DNA from 2 places in the Streptomyces sp. NPDC057486 genome. Region 1 is predicted to be linked to the other one. Evidence: riboswitches for the same ligand, from Rfam matches in the RefSeq annotation. Region 1 holds a riboswitch; the other holds the start of a gene.

Region 1 (4,181 bases):
AGCCGGACATCGTCATCCGTACCCAGGGCCGTCTCCCAGGACATGACAGGAGCGTCACTCACCTCTGCGCCTCCCCATCCGGCCCGGCACACGCGGGAACCGTGACGGCTACCACCGACAGCCGGCGGGTGGCCGGTGGAGCGGCCCGCGGCTCCCCCGGTGGTCTCCGGGGGCCGCGGGCCGTTCCGGTACGGCCACTCAGTCGGTGAGCGGGAGGTACACCCGGTTGCCGGCGGCCGCGAACTCCGCCGACTTCTTCATCATGCCCTCGGCGATCTCGGCCTCGGTCGCCGCGGGCTCGTCGCCGCCGAACTGCTCCGAGATGCTTCGGCTGATCTTCATCGAGCAGAACTTCGGGCCGCACATCGAACAGAAGTGGGCCGTCTTCGCCGGCTCGGCCGGCAGCGTCTCGTCGTGGAACTCCCGCGCGGTGTCCGGGTCGAGTGCCAGGTTGAACTGGTCCTCCCAGCGGAACTCGAACCGCGCGTCCGACAGTGCGTCGTCCCAGTCCTGCGCCCCCGGGTGCCCCTTGGCGAGGTCCGCGGCGTGGGCCGCGATCTTGTAGGTGATGACGCCCGTCTTCACGTCGTCCCGGTTGGGCAGGCCCAGGTGCTCCTTGGGCGTCACGTAACAGAGCATCGCCGTCCCCCACCAGGCGATCATCGCCGCGCCGATGCCCGAGGTGATGTGGTCGTACGCAGGGGCGATATCGGTGGTCAGCGGGCCGAGCGTGTAGAACGGCGCCTCCTCGCAGATCTCCTGCTGGAGGTCGATGTTCTCCTTGATCTTGTGCATCGGGACATGGCCCGGGCCCTCGATCATGGTCTGGACGCCGAACCGCTTGGCGACCGAGTTGAGCTCGCCCAGCGTGCGCAGTTCCGCGAACTGCGCCTCGTCGTTGGCATCGGCGATCGAACCGGGGCGCAGTCCGTCGCCCAGCGAATACGTCACGTCGTACGTCGCGAGGATCTCGCAGAGCTCCTCGAAGTTCTCGTACAGGAACGATTCCTTGTGGTGCGCCAGGCACCACGCGGCCATGATCGACCCACCGCGGGATACGATCCCGGTCTTGCGCCGGGCGGTGAGCGGGACATACGGCAGCCGCACGCCGGCGTGGACCGTCATGTAGTCGACGCCCTGCTCGGCCTGCTCGATCACGGTGTCCTTGTAGATCTCCCAGGTCAGTTCCTCCGCCCTGCCGTCGACCTTTTCGAGGGCCTGGTAGAGGGGCACGGTGCCGATCGGCACGGGGGAGTTGCGGAGCACCCACTCACGGGTGGTGTGAATATTGCGGCCGGTGGAGAGGTCCATGACCGTGTCGGCGCCCCATCGCGTCGCCCAGGTCATCTTCTCGACCTCCTCCTCGATGGAGGAAGTGACCGCGGAGTTGCCGATGTTGGCGTTGACCTTCACCAGGAACCGCTTGCCGATGATCATCGGCTCGATCTCCGGGTGGTTGACGTTGGCCGGCAGGACCGCCCGGCCCGCCGCGATCTCCTCGCGTACGACCTCGGGTTCGACGTTCTCCCGGATCGCCACGTACTCCATCTCCGGGGTGATCTCGCCCCGGCGGGCATACGCGAGCTGGGTGACGGGCTGCCCGTCACGGCTGCGGCGCGGCTGACGCGGACGGCCGGGGAAGACGGCGTCGAGGTTACGCAGTCCGCCGCGCGGCGAGGTGTGCTTGAGCCCGTCGTCCTCGGGGCGGACGGGGCGGCCCGCGTACTCCTCGGTGTCGCCACGGGCAATGATCCAGTTCTCGCGCAGGGGTGCGAGACCGCGACGTACGTCGGTTTCGGTGGCGGGATCGGTGTACGGCCCCGACGTGTCGTACAGCGTCACGTCCTTGCCGTTGGTGAGGTGCACCTTTCGCACCGGCACCTGGAGGTCCGGGCGCGGGCCCTGGACGTATCCCTTGTGCCAGCCGATGGACTTTCCGGCCTCGTCGCTCTGATTCGAGGCAGGCGTGCGTGCGTCCGATGTGGTCATGAGACCTACTCCCTACGCCGGCATTACCCGGTAACAGGTTCGGCGGTCGGCGCAGCCTGTCCCGTACGGATGTACGGATATCAGCGCCCTCTCAGCCCGGTGCTCCGAGCTCCCGCGTGTGCAAAGGTGCCACCACGCTAGCGCCTGTTCCGGCGTGCTGGACAGAGGGCCTGTAGCTTCTTGCGATGATCGCCCGGTGACGTCCCTCCAGAGCCCCCCCGAATCACAGGACCATCAGCACGGGCATTCGCACAGCCATGGCCCCGCTGCACCGGTCTCCAAACATCTGCGCAAGGTCATCGCGGCCGTGCTGATCCCCTTCGCCACGGCGGTCGTCGTCGGCCTGATGGTCCTCTGGCCGGGCGGTGCACCCGCGCACGAGCGCACCGGTGTCGGTTTCGACCGGCAGACCCAGCAGGGCAAGGTGGTGAGCGTCGACAAGGTCGACTGCAAGGACGTGAACGCCGCGCAGACACCGGTCACGGGCGGCACCACCACGCCATCGGGGGGCGCGGGCGCCGGCCAGGAACCAGGTCTGTGCGAGAAGGCCACGGTCGAGGTGACGACCGGGCACGACAAGGGGCGCACGTTCGTCGAGATCGTTCAGCCCGATGCCCCCCGGCAGCTGCGCGAGGGTCAGGGGGTGGTCGTGGCGTACGCCCCGGACGCGCCCCATGACCTGCAGTACTCCGTGACGGATGTGGACCGGAAGTTCCCGATGGCACTGCTGGCCGGGATCTTCGCTCTCGCAGTGGTCGTCGTCGGCAGAATGCGTGGGTTGATGGCGCTGGTCGCGCTCGCCGTGTCGTTCGCCGTACTGACCCTGTTCATCCTCCCCGCGATCCTGCAAGGGTCGAATCCGCTGCTCGTCGCAGTCATCGGGGCCAGCGCGATCATGCTCATCGCGCTCTACATGTGCCACGGTCTGACCGCCCGTACCTCGGTCGCGGTCATCGGCACGCTGATCTCACTGCTGCTGATCGGGCTGCTCGGTTCGCTCTTCATCGGCTGGGCGAGCCTGACCGGGAACACCGACGACAACACCGGTCTGATCCACGGCCTCTACCCGCACATCGACATGAGCGGCCTGCTGCTGGCCGGCGTCATCATCGGTTCGCTCGGTGTGCTCGACGACGTGACGGTCACCCAGACATCGGCGGTCTGGGAGCTGCACCAGGCGGACCCGGCCATGGGTGCGCGAAAGCTGTACCGGGCAGGGATCAGGATCGGTCGCGACCACATCGCCTCGGTGGTCAATACGCTGGTACTCGCCTACGCGGGCGCCGCGCTTCCCCTCCTGCTGCTGTTCTCGATCGCGCAGAGCAGCGTGGGGGCGGTGGCCAACAGCGAGTTGGTGGCGGAGGAGATCGTCCGGACGCTGGTCGGCTCGATCGGACTGGTCGCCTCGGTGCCGGTGACTACGGCGCTCGCGGCACTGGTCGTCTCCGCGGACCGCACAGGGCTCGGCGCGGAAGCAGGAGCTTCGGCACCCGTGCGGGGCGGGAGGGGCCGGCGTCGCAGGGCGAGGCATTGAGCACCTCGACGCGGAGCACATATCACCCGTTCGGCAGATACGACGTTCGATCGGCCGGTGGGCCGTGCACGCAGTCTTCCTCAGCCGGCGTTCTGTTCCTTGGCCAGGATCCGGCCCAGCGCCTCTTCCAGGCTGCCCTCGAAGTCACTCAGCGTGCACTCCTGCCCGAGGGGCACGAGCTTGTCCGTGCGGTCGAGAAACGCGACGAGTGGCGCTGTACCGGCCCTGAACAGGGCGCGATCCGTCCCGACCTGCAGCCGGATGTGGACGTCGGAGAGCCCCTCGGGCTCCGTGGGACTGATGTGCACATCGCCGTCGCCGCTGGGGCTGTTGAGGCCGTCCAGCAACAGCTCGCGGCCGAAAGCCCAGGTGACAGGGGCGTCGCCGGGCAGGTGGAAGGTCATCCGGATCGCATACGGATCGCCCACCTCGTACCGGAGTTCCACCGGGATACGGAATGAGAGCTCCTCGGAAACGAGAAAACTCATCATGACCTCAGCTTGAACCGACTCGCGCATCGTCCAACCCCGCAGTAGATGAATCTGGCCAGGAACGATCCCCCCTGGCCCTATTGACGCCATCGTGGTGCACGCGATAGCAGATCACAAGGAGTGATTTTTCAGATACTGATAGAGAACACGAACGAACGCAAGAGGCT
Region 2 (4,181 bases), on a different contig from region 1:
GTGCCCCGGTACTTCTCGGCCGAGGCTCCGTCCGCGGCGGTGACCACGCCGCCCGTGCGGGCCAGGTCGCACGGGCAGCGTGGTGTCGTCCGTGCACCACGGGCCCGCGGAGCCCGTCCGGGAGGTGTCGATCAGCACACGGCGCAGGGTGACGGAGGCCCTCAGGTCGTAGTTGTCGTAGTCGCCGTAGAACGGGATGTCCATGTCGGCGTCGACGGGGTAGGACCAGGCGTACCGCTGTGCGCTGGTACGCCCGCCCGTCATGGTTCGGCACGATGCCGCCGGAGTGGACGACCGGATACGGCTGGGCGAGGCTCGCAGGGCGCCCGTCCGCCGTGATCTGCACCTCTCGGCAGGGGCCGCCGCCGCAGAGGCAGTCGGGGGCGGTGGCCGAGAGGTCGCTGGGGACCGCGTCGAACCACTGCTCGTCGCAGCCGCCGCGTGCGCAGACCTGCAGGCGCCCGCCGGTCGGACTGCGCGGGAAGGTGACGTCGGTGCTGGTGGAGCCCCCCTGCCGACGCCCAGCCAAGAGGCGTCCGCACGAAGGGGATTGGACACCGGCACCCGTCACGGATCCGTCGGCTTCCTACTGACGCACCGTCGATTTCAGCGGTACGGAGGGATCGGCCGCCCGCACCGGATCGAGCCGCGCCCCCGCCTCGATGAGCTTGCGCCCCTGGGCCAGGTCGCGTGGCCGGCCGACGGCGAGGACGGCGACCAGCGCGCCGTCCCGCAGCCACAGCACCGACCAGGCGGCACCGTCCGGGTCGCCGCGCCACAGCAGCGTGTCGGCACCCCCGTGATGGCCCGCGTACTGCACGAACCGGTCGAACTGCTCGGACCAGAAGTACGGCACGGGGTCGTACGTGAGCGGCTGCGGCGCCCCGCCGGATCCGGCGCCGATGATGTTGGCGGCGGCGGTCCGCGGCCCCTGGACGGCGTTGTCCCAGTGGTGGACGAGGAGGCGCGCGCCGTACCGCGCGGAGGGGAAGGAGGCGCAGTCCCCGACGGCGTACACATCGGGCAGCGAGGTGCGCAGCGCTTCGTCGGCGGTCACCGATCCGTCCGGTCCGAGCGCGATGCCGGAGCCGGCCAGCCAGGCGGTGGCGGGCCGGGCACCGATCCCGACGACCACCGCTCCGGCCTCGAGTGCGCGGCCGTCGGCGAGGACCACGCGGCCGGGCTCGATGCGGGCCACCGGGGCACCGGTGAGGAGTTCGGCGCCGCTCTCCCCGTACCAGCGGGCCATCGGGGCGGCGACCTCGGCGGGCAGGACGCCCGCGAGCGGCCGGTCGGCGGCCTCGACGACGGTGACCTCGCAGCCCGCGGCGCGGGCCGCGGTGGCGAACTCCGCGCCGATCCATCCGGCACCGACCACCACGACGGTGTGCTGCTCACCGAGGACCGGCCGCAGCCGTGCGGCGTCGTCGAGAGTGCGCAGCAGATGGACGCCGCGCACACCCTCCGAGCCCGGGAGCTCGACCGGTTCGGCGCCGGTGGCGATGACCAGGACGTCGTACGGGACGGGGCCCGTCGGGGTGTCCAGTTCGTGCGCCGCGGACCGCACGCCGGTCACGTCGCGGCCCAGTTGCAGCTCGATGTCGAGCGCCTCGAAGTCGATGTCGAAGGCGGAGTCCTCGGCCTTGCCGAGCAGCACCGCCTTGGACAGCGGCGGCCGGTCGTAGGGCTGGTGGGGTTCGGCTCCGATCAGGGTGACCGGGCCGGTGAAGCCCTGTTCCCGCAGGGCCACGGCGGTCTGCACACCGGCCATGCCCGCACCGACGATGACGATGCGGCGCTCGGTCCGCCGGTCCGGCTGCTCAGTCTGCTGCTCGCTCACCTGTCCACCTTAAGCATCTGACGATCCGTCAGCCAGACAGTTCCTCGACCACACTCGTCCCGCTGCCCTCCTGCGACTCCCACTCCCACCGCTCGTCCAGCCGCACCCGGCCGTCCGCGAGGTCGACGACGGTGGAGATGCAGTGTCCGGAAGATGTCGTTCCGTCCTGCTTCAACTGGACGTACCGGAAGTCGAGTCGATCGGCGGTCCTGGTGCCGACGAGATGGCCCCGGACCACGTCGCCGCCCGCGTACTCGGCCCAGATCCGGCCGTCCGCCTCGTGGTACGTGAAGCGGGTACGGGTGCCGACCTGGCCCGGCGCCTGGTCGGCGACCGGCGAGAGGACGAGTCCGTCGAGCGAACGGGCCACGGTGACTGCTCCCTTACAGGGTCCGGGGAACGGGGTCTAGGGTGGCCACCGTAAGGCACTCGCGGGAGCCCGGACGCACCGGGCTGAGAGGGAGGCTGGGCGGCCTCCGACCGTACGAACCTGATCCGGGTCATGCCGGCGAAGGGAGGGGCTGGACGCCCATGCGTTCTTCCGGGAACACATCCGTATCCGCACAAGGATCCGACGTCCTCGTCATCGGGGGCGGGATCATCGGTCTGGTGACCGCCTGGCGGGCTGCGCAGCACGGTCTGCGCACCGCGGTCGTCGACCCCGAACCGGGCGGCGGGGCCGCCCAGGTCGCGGCCGGGATGCTCGCCGCCGTCACCGAACTCCACTACGGCGAGCAGATGCTGCTCGGCCTCAATGTCGCGTCCGCCGCGCGCTACCCGGCCTTCGCGGCCGAACTGGAGGCGGCGAGCGGCCAGGGCATCGGCTTCCGCACCTGTGGCACCCTGGCGGTCGCCCTGGACTCCGACGACCGCGCCCATCTGCGGGAGCTGCACGCGCTGCAGCAGCGTTCGGGGCTGGAGTCGGAGTGGCTCACCGGCCGTGAGTGCCGCCGACTGGAGCCCATGCTGGCGCCGGGCGTACGCGGCGGTCTGCGGGTCGACGGCGACCACCAGGTCGATCCCCGCCGGCTGGCCGCCGCACTGCTGACGGCCTGCGAGCGGGCCGGTGTGGTCTTCCACCGCGACTGGGTGGAACGCCTCGGCGTGAGACGGGGCCGGGCCGCCGGAGCCGTACTCGCGGCCGGTACGGAGCTGGTCGCCGACCAGGTCGTACTCGCCGCGGGCAGCCGCAGCGGGCGGCTCGCCGGGCTGCCGGACGAGGTCGTCCCCCCGGTGCGGCCCGTAAAGGGACAGGTGCTCCGGCTGACGGTGCCCGCCGCGTACGCGCCGTTCCTCACCCGCACCGTGCGGGCCGTGGTCCGGGGCAGCCACGTCTATCTCGTCCCGCGCGAGAACGGCGAGCTCGTCGTCGGCGCGACCAGCGAGGAGATGGGCTGGGACACCACCGTCACGGCGGGCGGGGTGTACGAGCTGCTGCGCGACGCCCACGAGCTGGTGCCCGGCATCACCGAACTGCCGCTCACCGAGACCCGGGCCGGCCTTCGCCCCGCCTCCCCCGACAACGCCCCGCTGCTCGGCCCCACCGCCCTGCCCGGCCTCCACCTCGCCACCGGCCACCACCGCAACGGCGTCCTGCTGACCCCCGTCACCGGTGACGCCATGGCCGAGCTGTTGACCACCGGCGAGCTGCCGGCCGTGGCCCGCCCCTTCGCCCCCGGACGGTTCGCACCCGCCCCGGTACCGCCTTCCTCCTCCGTACGTCAGGAGCAGCCCGCATGACCGACTCCCTTCCGCTCACCGTCTCCGTGAACGGCGATCCCCGTTCGATCGCCGCGGGCACCACCCTGGAGACCCTTGTCGCGACTCTGACGGCGGCGCCCTCCGGGGTTGCCGCGGCTCTCAACGAGACCGTCGTCCCGCGCAGCCGCTGGGCGGACGCCGCCCTCGCCGACGGCGACCGGATCGAAGTCCTCACCGCCGTCCAGGGAGGCTGACCATGTCCGACGATCTCTTCGCCCTCGGCGGCACCACGTTCGGCTCCCGCCTGATCATGGGAACGGGCGGGGCGCCCAGCCTCGACGTACTCGAACGCTCCCTGACAGCATCCGGCACCGAGCTGACCACCGTCGCGATGCGCCGCCTCGACCCGACCGTGCAGGGCTCGGTCCTCTCCGTCCTCGAACGTCTCTCGATCCGCGTCCTGCCGAACACGGCGGGCTGCTTCACCGCGGGCGAGGCCGTGCTGACCGCCCGGCTGGCCCGCGAGGCGCTGGGCACCGACTGGATCAAGCTGGAGGTCGTGGCCGACGAGCGGACTCTGCTGCCCGACCCGATCGAGCTGCTGGACGCCGCGGAGACCCTGGTGGACGACGGGTTCACC

What was found. Region 1 has a riboswitch for thiamine pyrophosphate ahead of thiC (phosphomethylpyrimidine synthase ThiC). Riboswitches for the same ligand answer to the same signal wherever they lie in the genome.
Region 2: another riboswitch for thiamine pyrophosphate. It lies ahead of thiO (glycine oxidase ThiO); the one in region 1 lies ahead of thiC (phosphomethylpyrimidine synthase ThiC).

What each region holds. Positions count from the first base shown of each region.
Region 1 is NZ_JBHVEE010000027.1:70,119-74,299, forward strand. Features, by position in the region: gene ACFU6I_RS15595 (DUF4241 domain-containing protein) at 1-92, opposite strand, end outside; gene thiC (phosphomethylpyrimidine synthase ThiC) at 199-1,989, opposite strand; TPP riboswitch at 1,982-2,115, opposite strand; gene ACFU6I_RS15605 (YibE/F family protein) at 2,186-3,523, shown strand; gene ACFU6I_RS15610 (SsgA family sporulation/cell division regulator) at 3,604-4,041, opposite strand; gene ACFU6I_RS15615 (IclR family transcriptional regulator) at 4,143-4,181, opposite strand, start outside.
Region 2 is NZ_JBHVEE010000074.1:32,519-36,699, reverse strand. Features, by position in the region: gene ACFU6I_RS29410 (peptide-N4-asparagine amidase) at 1-571, opposite strand, end outside; gene ACFU6I_RS29405 (NAD(P)/FAD-dependent oxidoreductase) at 587-1,771, opposite strand; gene ACFU6I_RS29400 (hypothetical protein) at 1,869-2,210, opposite strand; TPP riboswitch at 2,262-2,374, shown strand; gene thiO (glycine oxidase ThiO) at 2,372-3,580, shown strand; gene thiS (sulfur carrier protein ThiS) at 3,577-3,795, shown strand; gene ACFU6I_RS29385 (thiazole synthase) at 3,798-4,181, shown strand, end outside.